3 regions of the Bartonella sp. bp_1 genome follow, and region 1 is predicted to be linked to each of the others. Evidence: riboswitches for the same ligand, from Rfam matches in the RefSeq annotation. Region 1 holds a riboswitch; each other region holds the start of a gene.
The links. Region 1 has a riboswitch for cobalamin ahead of cobU (bifunctional adenosylcobinamide kinase/adenosylcobinamide-phosphate guanylyltransferase). Riboswitches for the same ligand answer to the same signal wherever they lie in the genome.

Region 1 (4,234 bases):
GTCGTCTTGCGCGTCATAAAGGTCTGCGTGTGAGGCCTTTTAAACCGCAGAACATGTCTAATAATGCTGCGGTTGCTTCGGGAGGGGGAGAAATAGGACGAGGACAATGGCTGCAGGCTTTTGCCTGTGGTGTAGAGCCTTGCGTTGATATGAATCCAGTTTTGTTGAAGCCACAAAGTGAAAATGGTGCACAAGTCATTGTTCAAGGCAAAGTCTATGGTAATGCCAAGGGATATGAATACCAAGATATGAAAGGCAAGCTGCTGCCTTATGTGATGAAATCATTTGAAAGAGTAAAAAGTAAAGCCGATATTGTTTTGGTTGAAGGTGCGGGGTCACCTGCTGAAACCAATCTACGCAAAAATGATGTCGCCAATATGGGATTTGCAGAAAAGGCCGATATTCCTGTGGTGCTTATAGGGGATATTGATCGTGGTGGTGTTATTGCTTCGCTTGTCGGCACACATACCATTTTGGACTCGTGCGACCGGGAGCGTATTGCCGGTTATCTCATCAATAAATTTCGTGGTGACCCTTCATTGTTTGATGATGGACTTAAAGAGATTGAAAAATATACAGGCTGGCCGAGCTATGGGGTTGTCCCGTGGATTGAGGCTATGAGCCGATTGCCGGCAGAAGATTCTGTCGGCCTTTTTAAGGTTCGAGGAGCTTCAACCGGGCGGATTAAAATTGCTGTTCCTGTTTTGCCGCATATTGCCAATTTTGATGATTTTGATCCTCTGATTCAGGAAAAAGATGTTGATCTTGTTTTTGTCCGTGTGGGTGAACCGATCGCTTATGATTGCCATGCCGTGATTATTCCAGGTAGCAAGGCAACCATTGCAGATATGGAGACGGTTCAGAATCAGTCATGGACTGATGATATTCGCCGTTGTTATGAAAACGGTGCAGAAATCATCGGGATATGTGGTGGGTTTCAGATGCTTGGCCGTATTATTGATGATCCGGACGGAATAGAAGGGCGCACGCGCCGGATTAATGGTTTGGGGCTGCTTGATATCGTGACAGCTTTAAAACCTGAAAAGATTACGCGCAATATAATGGCTCATTCCTATCGCGATCATACTGATTTGCAGGGATATGAAATCCATTTGGGAGAAAGCGCCGGCCCTGATTGTGATAATGCTTTTCTTGAAATTGATGGACGTAAGGAAGGCGCGGCTTCTTCAGATGGCAGAGTATGGGGAACTTATCTGCATGGACTGTTTAATAATGGTACTTTTCGTCAGAAGTTTCTTAAAAGGCTTGGTGGTTTTTCGTCCGGTTGCAATCAACATGATATTATTGATCAGGCATTGGATGACATTGCCAACGCATTGGCGCAAGCAATCGATATTGATGCGCTTTTTGCTCTTGCGCGTTGATGAGGGGCACGCTAACGTCAATTATCGGTCTTTTTTGTGATTATTCAAAATATGAACAAAAGAGTGAAAAGGGAATGTGAAAGCTTCATTGCTATATCACAGCCGACCCCGCGACTGTAGAGCGTTAGAAGATGCCAAGGCTTTATAGCAGCCACTGAGAAATCGGGAAGGCGGCAGATTTTGTCAAAGCGCGAGCCAGGAGACCTGCCGATTGGTTGATTTGCCGGATTTTTCGGTGCCGACACGGAGGTTGTTTTGGCAAAACTTATATTGGTGCTCGGCGGGGCACGTTCAGGCAAATCGCAATTTGCCGAAGATATCATTTTAAAAAGCGGTTTGAAACCCGTTTATCTTGCTACGGCTGAAATTATTGATGAAGAAATGGCAACGCGGATCATTCGGCATCGGGCGCGGCGCGGGCCTGAATGGCACAATCTTCATGCGCCGCTTGAGCTAGCTGAAAAACTGCTTGAAGAAACGGATGAGAACTCTGCCATTTTGGTTGATTGTATGACGCTTTGGCTGAGTAATCTGCTTTATTATAACGCAAAAGTTGAAAAGACATTTGACCGCTTTATTGAATCGCTGAAAAAAATGCAGGGGCTTGTAGTTTTTGTAGCCAACGAGGTGGGGCTTGGTCTGGTGCCCGAAAGTGAATTGGGGCGCCGTTTTCGTGATCTTGCCGGTTTGCTCAATCAAGAAATGGCAAAAGAAATGGATGAAGTTTATTTCATCGCTGCCGGTCTGCCGCTCAAATTGAAAGGATAGATGATGGGTCAGGAATTTTTATCATCCAAAATACCCGTGACTGTTATTACGGGGTTTCTGGGTTCGGGTAAGACGACAATGATCCGTTCTTTGTTAGAGAATGCACAAGGCAAACGGATTGCCCTCATCATCAACGAGTTTGGCGATATGGGGGTTGATGGCGGACTTTTAAAGGGATGCGGCATTGAAAACTGTCGTGACGAGGATGTAATCGAGCTTAATAATGGCTGTATCTGTTGTACAGTGGCAGAAGATTTTATTCCGACAATGGGCAAACTTCTGGCACGCGCTGACCGGCCAGATCATATTGTTATTGAAACATCGGGATTGGCGCTTCCCCAGCCTTTGGTGGCTGCCTTTAATTGGCCGGAAATCAAGACGCAGGTAACAGTTGATGGTGTTGTTACCGTTATTGATGCACCTGCTGTGGCACAAGGGCGTTTTGCTGATGATCATGACAGGATTGATCATCAGCGTAGTAGCGATGAATCGTTGGATCATGAAAGTCCCTTGGAAGAGCTTTTTGAAGACCAGATTCATGCTGCTGATCTCATTGTTTTGAACAAGGTCGATCAGCTTGATGGAAAGGCGATGGATATTGTTAGAAAAGAAGTATCCAGTCGTTCAACCCGGCCTGTCCGCATGCTCGAGGCGAGCTTCGGTAATCTCGGCGCTGATCTTTTGCTGGGGCTTGGGATTGGCACGGAAATGGATATCGGCAACCGAAAATCCCATCATGAATTGCACCATGAAGACGGGGTGCCGCATAGCCATGACGATTTTATAAGTTTTGTTGTCGAGGGACATAAGATTGTTGATCAGAAAGCATTTCTTGCCCGGCTCGAGGATGTGATTGCTCGGCATGATGTTCTACGACTTAAAGGTTTTGTTGATGTGGACGGCAAGCCGATGCGGCTGGTTGTTCAGGCTGTCGGTTCACGCATTGATAGTTATTTTGATCGGCCTTGGTCGGCGCAGGAAAAACGTCAGAGCCGTCTTGTCGTGATTGGTTTGAACGAGATGGATCAGGAAAAAATAAAACAAGAAATGGCCAGTTTTTTCTAATGCATTTATTGCTGGCACAAAAAGGCACCTTAAGTGATGCTGAGGAAGCTATTGATCTTGGGCAGTCTCCGGCAGATATGCTTTTTTTGTCTGCAGCGGACACAGAAATTGCCTGTTTGAGTGCGGCTAAGGCAGTGCTTGGACAGGGTCTACCTCAATTGCGTTTGGCTAATTTGATGCAATTATCGCATCCTATGTCGGTCGATACTTATATTGACCGTACCGTGCAATATGCCAAAATTATTGTTGTACGGGTAATTGGCGGAGAAGCCTATTGGCCTTATGGCCTTCAGATGTTTCATAGTACTGCACTGGAACATAATATTGCACTGGTTGTGATCCCTGGTGATGATAAATGGGATGAAAATCTTGAACGTTTTTCGACAGTGCCGCGTGAACATAGCTATGCGTTGTGGCAGTATTTGTTAGAAGGTGGGGCTGAAAATGCCCAACAGTTTTTAAATTATATGGCTTTTCTGATCGGGCGGGATGAAAAGCCTTTGTCTGCGCGGCCTTTAATGAAAGCAGGATTGTGGTGGCCGGAAGGTAGTAATCGTTCTGATGATCTGCTGGCACGTTTTAAGGCTGATGGCAGGCCGGTTGTTGCGATATGTTTTTATCGGGCATTGGTACAAAGTGGTCAATTGAAGCCGGTACAGGCTTTGATTGAAGCTTTGGATTGTCAAGGTATGCAGGCGCTGCCAATTTTTGTTTCCAGTTTGAAGGATCCGCTATCTTGCAAGGTTGTTTCAGAAATTTTCAACCATTGCCCGCCGGATATTGTGCTGAATGCCACGGGTTTTGCCGTTTCTACGGGGCTTGATGATCGCGAGGCGACCATTCTTGAATATAAGGATGCGATGGTCTTGCAGGTTATTTTTTCGGGACAGGATGAAGCGAGCTGGAGTCAATCCACGCAAGGACTTTCAGCTCGTGATCTTGCAATGAATGTCGCCTTGCCCGAGATTGATGGTCGGGTTATGACTCGTGCTGTCTCGTTCAAGATTGCCGATCAT
Region 2 (4,234 bases), 720 kb from region 1:
GTAGAGTCATGCATTCTATAAACGCTCATCTGCCATTCATTCGGGCCTGTTTTGGTGAAGAAGGTTTCCAATTGTATGGCTTGACCATAGGGGTCATAGACCGTGACCGTCTGTTTCCGGTTATATGAGTTTGGGTCGTTAGGATTGAGTCCGTCGATATTGCTGGAGAGGTCGCTTGCTAGCTCTTTTTGAGTGAGGAGACCACCCCATGACATTTGCACTGTAAAATCATTGCCTGTTGCATCGGGGATTGTCAGCACCATACCGGAATTGGAATCGATCATACCACCGGATTCATTAAAATGGACTATCTGGCTACCGGAAAGACGAATGTAGCCGGGGGGATTGGTTGAAATATCCTGACCGTAGACATTGACTTCCCAAGTGTTGTCATCTTTTTTGGTGAAGTAGGTATCTATATTGATGGCATTCCCGTTTTTATCATATACGGTCTGGGTCGTTTTTTCATGATAGGTTGCACGATTATCTGGATCAAAGCGGCGATCTGATGTCAATTTGACGGAGCTTGATGAACCGCTTTGCGTTACATTCGCGCCAAGGTTGAAGTCGAGTGTAAAGGTATTGCCATCTTCATTTGGTATATTGAGCGACAAGTTGGCCGGTGCACCGATAAGGTTGCCGGCTGTATCAAAATTCAGGGGTTCATTTTGTAAAACCTGCTGATGGCTTCCGTCAGGCATAAGCTTCTGGATATTCATGGTCCAGCTGTCTGGAGCGGTTTTGCTCAAATAGACATCAAGTATGACATCGCGTCCCTGTCCGTCCTTGACCGTAACAGATGATTTCTCATTGTATGTTGCCGCATTATCAGGATCGAATGGTAGTGTAATCGTTGATGCTGTCTTGTCGAGTTGTATTGAAGGATTGATGCCGAGAGTTGGCATGATCGGTGTATCTTTATTGATGTTACCGGAAACATTCACCTTGCTGCTGGGGCGGGGGTTAAGTGGATGTGCCGTGTCTGTCGCCTTGAGATTCATCGACATATCGATTTTTGTCGTGACTTCACTCTCAAGCTTTTCATTGGAATCTATTTTTAATTTTTGGCCTTTTTCATCCAGAAGATAATAGCCTTGGGCATTTTGCAGATAACCGTCTTTATCTGGACGGAATGAACCGGCACGTGTCAGAAATTTTCGGCCACCTGAATCTTCGACCTGAAAGAACCCTGAGCCGTTGATCATGGCATCGCCCAATTCATGGGTAGGACGAGCGGTTCCTTGTTGGGAAATCATATGGCGGGCATGGCTATTGATGCCGCCTGATTGATAGCTGCGATAATTGTTTGGAATAACAAGGGTTGAAAACTGGACGTCGGAACGTTTGTAACCCGTGGTGGCAGAATTGGCGACGTTATCGGCAATACTGGAAAGGCGGTTTGCCTGTCCGTTCATGCCCGATACACCGGTTCGCATCATGCCATAGACGCTCATGCCGCTTTCCCCGTTTTACACTTTTACAGCCTATCTTTTATACGGATAAGCTTGCGTGAAGCTGGATATTCAAGCTCAGGCAGTATCTTCAGTATGATGCAAATAGCAAAGCGGCATATTTTTTTTACATTACACAAATGGGGCATGATGCAACGTTAAAGACGATTAAAAAGGTAATCCCCTCTTTGTCCTGATTGAGGATAGCAAGTAGCTTCCTTTGAAGTTTAGAGTCTAGTGCGGTAGTCCGTTCAGCATATCGGGACGGAAACCTGACCAGTGATTTTCTCCGGCAACGACAACCGGTACCTGCCGATAGCCTAATTGCTGGACATAGGAAAAAGCCTTTTTATCCTCTGTAATATCAACCACTTCATAATCAATACCCATATTGGCCAGTGCACGATAAGTGGCGTTGCATTGAACACATGATGGTTTGGAATAAATGGTAATGGTCATGTCGATGCTCCTGCTCTTGTGTCTCATAGACGGTTTTTGAAGGATATGACACAATATATAGATATAAAAAGTTTACAAATCGTCAATATGAAGTTTTTTGGGAGCAGAACAAGATCAATATTGCGATCTGATTTTATATCAATACATAAACATATAAGCAAATCTTTATATGATTATTGACTTTGTGAAAAGGCTATGCCAAATCATTTTTTGTCGTGGTTCTTTGTTTTAACCGACATAGCTAAGAGGGAATCCGGTATGGCATTTCTAATGGATTGGTTGATGCTGATCTTATCGCAGAATGCTAAAAGCCGGAGCTGCCCCCGCAACTGTATGTGGTGAGCCGATATCCATTGATGTCACTGAATGAAAATTCGGGAAGACGGATGAAGGCGTTGACCTGCAAGCCAGGAGACCTGCCGCGGCATGAAAAGCATGTTCTGTCTTTATGAGGAGGCAGGCGTGTTCCATTATCTACGGGCGGGGTGTCCCGGAGGTTGCCGGATGGAATATTGTATATATTCCAAATGGTGTCCGCTTACCCTTTGCCCCCTTTTATAGGGGTTTATTATGACTGGAAAAACAATAAAAACCGCATCGCTCGGCTTTCCGCGGATTGGTGCAAAACGAGAATTGAAACAGGCACTTGAATCATTTTGGCGCCATGAAATAAGTGAATCCGAACTTTTAAAAATAGCCTCCGTGCTTCGGAAAAGACATTGGCTTTTACAAAAGCGGCAGGGAATTACGATCATCCCGTCCAATGATTTTTCGCTCTATGACCATGTGTTGGATACGGCCATCATGGTTGGCGTTATGAATGAAAAGGCAGAGCTTGCAACGCCGAAAAGTTTTCTTGAGCATTATTTTTCTTTGGCCCGTGGACATGAAGAAAGTGGTGATTGCAGTTGTCATCAAGGTGAATATACAAAAGGCCGCAAGGCATTGGAAATGACCAAATGGTTTGATACCAACTATCATTATCTGGTGCCGGAGCTACGACCGCGCCAGCCATTTTCCCTAAAGTCCATAAAACCGGTAGAAGAGTTTTTGGAAGCCAGAAGCGAAGGGATTATAACCCGTCCAGTCATTCTTGGGCCGATTACATTCTTAATGCTGTCAAAATGTCGCGAGGCGGATATTGATCCGCTTAGCCTGTTACCACATCTCCTGCCGATTTATCTGCAATTGTTGCAGCAACTCAAATCGGTTGGTTGTGAATGGGTGCAGATTGACGAACCGGTTCTGGTGACAGATTTGGATGCCAATCAACGCGGTGCATTTGATTATGCTTATCGGCTTCTTACTCAAGAAAAATGCCCCCAAATTATGCTGGCAAGTTATTTTGGCGATCTGGGCGATAATATCCAGACAGCTTTGTCATTGCCGGTTGGTGGCTTACATATTGATCTTGTACGTGGTGATGATCAGCTGGATAATATCGTTGGGGGATTGCGTGATACCCAGATTCTTTCCTTGGGTGTCATCGATGGACGCAATATATGGCGTACCGATTTGCGAAAGTGGATTGAGAGACTGTCGCCGATTGTCAAGCGGTTGGGTGTAGAGCGTGTAGAATTGGCCCCCTCCTGTTCGTTGTTGCATGTGCCGATTGATTTGGCTCTTGAGACTAAACTGGATGACGAGTTAAAATCATGGCTTGCTTTTGGAACACAAAAATTGGAAGAGCTGTCTGTTCTGGCCAAAGCATTGGGAGGGCAACCCAATGATGTGCGTCAACAACTTGAAGATAATGCGGAAGCTGTTTCCAATCGGTATTCATCATTACGCATCCATCAACCGGATTTGCAAAAACATTATCAAAAGAAGCATTCCGTCAATCGTTCTTCACCCTATGGGCAACGATATAAAAAGCAATGTGATATTCTCGGTTTGCCATTGTTTCCTACAACGACAATCGGATCGTTTCCGCAGTCAAGCGATGTGCGAAAAGTACGCTCGCAATTTTCCAAAGGCGAGATCAATAAACGGGTTTATAATGACTTTTTACGTGAACGGACGCGCGATGCCATTGCATGGCAGGAAGAGGCAGGGCTGGATGTATTGGTACATGGTGAATTTGAGCGCAATGATATGGTACAGTATTTTGGTGAGCAGCTGTCAGGCTTCGCGTTTACTCAGCATGGCTGGGTGCAGAGCTATGGATCCCGTTATGTGCGTCCGCCCATTATTTATGGGGATGTCAGCCGTCCGCAAGCCATGACTGTTCAATGGTGGCAGATTGCCCAATCATTTACGCAAAAACCGGTGAAAGGCATGTTGACCGGGCCTGTGACTATTTTGAATTGGTCATTTGTACGTGA
Region 3 (4,234 bases), 300 kb from region 1:
TGGGCGCGCGCTTCTGAAATGGCTTCGATAATACGCGGACGTTCGTCCTGTTGACGCCAGCGGAGCTCTTCCTTAAGGCGCTCGAAACCTGTTTTTGTCATTGGAACCGTTTCCATCTAAGTCCCCTTTCTTGTTTTGCCTTGTGGCCAGTATAAAAAGAAACGGCTTCCAGAATTTCTTCTGGAACCCGTTACATTTGATCAATCTGATATCTAATATAGCGTAAAATTTTTAATTTGCAAAAATTAAACTAATGTTGGTGCTTATCCTGATGCTGATTATGTTCAGGTGTTTGTGCTCCCATAGCTTCAACAGCAAACTCAACATCTACTGTACCGGCTTTTTCAAAGACCAGCTTGCCTTTGAACTTTGTCTCGGCCTTAACCGGTGCTGTGATATTCATGAACATGATATGATAGGCACCGGGCTTGAATTCTATGGTTTTGCCGGCAGGAATTTCAACGCCATCCATCAGATGGCGCATTTTCATGACACCATTTTCAACTGACATGGTATGAATTTCGGCCTTTCCTGAAAGCTCGGATGAAACAGAAACCAAACGGTCGGCTTCATTGCCATGATTGATAATTTTAAGGTATCCGCCGGCAACCTTGGCTCCATTGGGGGTGGCACGTGACCATGGATGATCTATTTCGAGTGATCCGGCTTTATATTCATGGGCATGGGCAAAATTTGTCAAGCCAAGCAGAGCTGTCATAAGAAGCAGAGCAAAAGCACGTCTATTGAGACGTTGGAAAAAAGAATGAAACATGGATATCTCCTGAGAATTTTTAAAATCTGTTTATGATTGGAAAAGGATGTTGTTAAAATCTTTGGAGAGGAGGGGGCCGGGCGCGGAAGGGGCCTCGGTAAAGAACATGTTTCTCGTCTTGAGGATGTGACAGGGCAAGTCTTTCACCATCACGCATATTCAGGTTTAAAATAGCGTCATGCTGGCCGAAGTCTTGTGTTGTGATGCCATTGAGGATGCATCCCGTCCCGCAACAGGTCGCGATAGGATGATTGGATGCATTATGGCTGTGGTTTTGTGTACCGCAAATAATACTGCCAAAGGCATCATATTGGGTTAGGGGTGACGCATCCGCCGGCCCAGCCATGGCCATACCCATGGACTGTACAAAAAGGGCAAAGGCCAGAAAAAGTCTGAACATCTTTTTTTTAGAATGAGCTTTGGCGGTTGCGTCACGCATTATCGTATTGCGTTCCTTAAGGATTTTTTCTTAGCTGGCAGATTGATAGAGGCGTTGTTGCACAAGGCCGCTGTTTTCAATCTTGTCAAAAGCTTTAGCTATGGCAAGGACGCCAAGATCAACCAATGGCTCAACCAGAATGACACTCATATAAGCAATGCCGAAAGTCGATACATTGGCCAAAGTGCCAACGCTTAGACCTTCGCCGTAAAAGGCCCAGAATGCGACCCATGCGACAATGCCGGCCTGATAGCTGGTTGAGAGTGCTAGCGCCTGTGAATATTTGACATCCTTATACGCGACTTTATTGGGGATGAGACGCTTGGCTAACAGACTCATGCCATAGAGCGGCACCAGCAGAGTTGTAACATTCATGCCATATTGAGGCAGGTCAAAGGGGGCGAAAAAAAGACCTTGGACAAGTAGTCCCAATGCCAGACCAATTGCTGCTGGCCCAGCGCCGAAGATCAGAAACAGGGTCGAGCCCAATATCAGATGGACTTCGGATACACCAACCGCATGATGGGGTAAAACTTCGAAAAAACAAAAAACAAGTGCGGTTGTGATCAGGCTACGTGCAGCCAGTGATAGAACACCGCCATCTTTTCTGATCGTATCCCATGCCATTTTGCCAGCAATGGAAAAAGCGGTTGCTGCTGTTGCGTAACTGAGAACAAGTTTTGCGCCTGTGACAACGCCTGGTTCAATATGCATATTTTATCTCCTTTGGCACCCACCGTGCCTTTTAATCGGATTCGTAACAATAATGACGGCAGGTTTCCTGACTCATGACCGAAACAGCTTATACAAACCTTCCCATTTACATAGTGGCCGAGCTTTCACCCGATTGTATAAGCCCGTTCATATACAGTTGCGGGGGCAGTCACGGCTTTGATCCCTCGTTTGGTCAATCTTACCGTTTTCCCTTTTATATTCCGCCAGACGTCTGTCTTTTGGAAAACCGTCAAAATATCCATAAAACGGATCAGATATCAACGCAATGCAATGAATAAAAAACCGCCCCTTAAAGGGCGGTTTTTTTATGGTGCGCGTTGTTATTTAATACGTTCTATTCGTATGCGATTAACGCAGACTTGCGCAGAAACGCTGAATTCGTGAACAGGCTTCTTCAAGCAGTTTTTCCGATGTTGCATAGGAAATACGGAATGCGGGCCCCAGACCGAAAGCGCTGCCATGGACAACGGCAACGGCCTCTGTTTCAAGAAGTTCAGTCACGAAATCCTCGTCTGTTTCGATTACTTTGCCGGATGGTGTCTTTTTACCGATGAGGCCTGCACAGGAAGGATAGACGTAAAAGGCACCTTCCGGCACAGGGCATTTGATTCCATTGGCTTGATTGAGCATGGAGACAACCAAATCACGGCGGGCTTGGAAAATCGCCTTGTTTTTGTTGACAAAATCCTGTGGTCCGTTGAGAGCCTCAACAGCGGCCCATTGTGAAATAGAAGATGTACCGGATGTCTGCTGGCTTTGAATCGTATCCATAGCCTTGATCAAAGGTAGCGGTCCACCGGCATAGCCGATACGCCAGCCGGTCATGGCATAGGCTTTTGACACGCCGTTCATGGTCAATGTACGTTCATAAAGTTTAGGCTCTACCTCGACGGGGGTGACAAATTTGAAATCGCCGTAGGTCAGGTGTTCATACATATCATCGGTCAGGATATGGACCTGCGGATATTTAAGCAGAACATCGGTCAGCTTTTTAAGTTCATCATGGGTATAGGCTGCGCCAGATGGATTAGAAGGGGAGTTGAAGATAAACCATTTGGTTTTATCGGTAATGACACTCTCTAGCTCATCCGGCTGTAACTTGTAATCATGCGCTTCTTTGGTTTCGATAAAAACAGGGGTGCCGTTCATCAACGAGACCATTTCTGGATAGCTTACCCAATAAGGCGCCGGGATAATGACTTCATCGCCGGGATTGAGGGTTGCCATGAATGCATTGAACAATATCTGTTTGCCGCCTGTGCCGACAATAATCTGTTCAGGCTTATAATCGAGATTGTTTTCACGTTTGAATTTTTTGACGATGGCTTCACGCAATTCCGGAATACCTGAAACAGGTGTATATTTGGTTTTACCGGCATGGATGGCAGCAATAGCTGCCTGTTTGACATTGTCAGGTGTGTCAAAATCAGGCTCGCCAGCGCTCAATGCAATGACGTCACGACCTTTAGCCTGCAGCTCACGGGCCTTTTGTGAAACAGCGATGGTTGCAGAAGGTTTGATGCGGGAAAGGGCATCAGCAATAAAAGCCATGATTTCGTCTCCTCAAAATCGGCAAATGGACCATGATTGGTTAAATGACATTGCTGTGTATATTCCAATATTGCAAAATACCGTTCAATGGCAGAAAACCAGATGTCGCAATCTATGTCGCAAGATGAGGCAAAGTGCAAGAAAACATTGATCAAAAAACTGTATAGGAAAAAATTTTATTTTCTGCTTTGAATGTTTTTTTTAAGAAAGTGGTAGCATAGTATAATTTTATGATCGAAGGCTTTTATTTCCATGCACATTTACAATGTCTGCCTTTATGCGACTCTCGCATTCCTGCCGTTATTGCCGGTTAAGAGAACGGCCTGATAAGGAAGAACTGTATGGTGGACAAGAAAAAAAGACAGGCAGGCAAAGCGGGATATGATGATGCTGCTGTGACACCCGGTCTGTTGCGGGAAGGCGAAGTCGCCAATACAGGTTTTTTACATCAGGCGCGTTTGATGTTTATTGCTTTTTGGCAATCGCATACGCGTAATGCGCTGTTGATTACCGCTTTCGGTATTTTTGTACTGATCATATTGATCGGTCGTGGACAGTTGCAGATTGTTACGTGGACAGAAGATTTTTTCAATGCGCTAAGCCGTCGTGACTTCAACGGCTTTATTTTTCAATTGGGGGTTTTCTTTGCGATTGCCAGTGTGCTGCTGGTATTCAATGTGACGCAGACATTTCTCAACCAATATCTTAAACTCAAGCTACGTGAAGGGCTGACAGAT

Region 2: linked by a shared signal. The riboswitch ahead of metE (5-methyltetrahydropteroyltriglutamate--homocysteine S-methyltransferase) and the one ahead of cobU (bifunctional adenosylcobinamide kinase/adenosylcobinamide-phosphate guanylyltransferase) in region 1 are both predicted to bind cobalamin.
Region 3: linked by a shared signal. The riboswitch ahead of ACYZ97_RS06945 (energy-coupling factor ABC transporter permease) and the one ahead of cobU (bifunctional adenosylcobinamide kinase/adenosylcobinamide-phosphate guanylyltransferase) in region 1 are both predicted to bind cobalamin.

What each region holds. Positions count from the first base shown of each region.
Region 1 covers NZ_CM147851.1:1,093,142-1,097,375, reverse strand. The annotation lists gene ACYZ97_RS05395 (cobyric acid synthase) at 1-1,385, shown strand, start outside; cobalamin riboswitch at 1,395-1,611, shown strand; gene cobU (bifunctional adenosylcobinamide kinase/adenosylcobinamide-phosphate guanylyltransferase) at 1,641-2,153, shown strand; gene cobW (cobalamin biosynthesis protein CobW) at 2,154-3,218, shown strand; gene cobN (cobaltochelatase subunit CobN) at 3,218-4,234, shown strand, end outside.
Region 2 covers NZ_CM147851.1:1,814,151-1,818,384, reverse strand. The annotation lists gene ACYZ97_RS09005 (flagellar hook-basal body complex protein) at 1-1,454, opposite strand, end outside; gene nrdH (glutaredoxin-like protein NrdH) at 1,686-1,910, opposite strand; cobalamin riboswitch at 2,110-2,348, shown strand; gene metE (5-methyltetrahydropteroyltriglutamate--homocysteine S-methyltransferase) at 2,481-4,234, shown strand, end outside.
Region 3 covers NZ_CM147851.1:1,397,943-1,402,176, reverse strand. The annotation lists gene greA (transcription elongation factor GreA) at 1-116, opposite strand, end outside; gene ACYZ97_RS06955 (copper chaperone PCu(A)C) at 251-772, opposite strand; gene ACYZ97_RS06950 (hypothetical protein) at 825-1,211, opposite strand; gene ACYZ97_RS06945 (energy-coupling factor ABC transporter permease) at 1,242-1,925, opposite strand; cobalamin riboswitch at 1,966-2,192, opposite strand; gene ACYZ97_RS06940 (pyridoxal phosphate-dependent aminotransferase) at 2,295-3,497, opposite strand; gene ACYZ97_RS06935 (ABC transporter ATP-binding protein/permease) at 3,839-4,234, shown strand, end outside.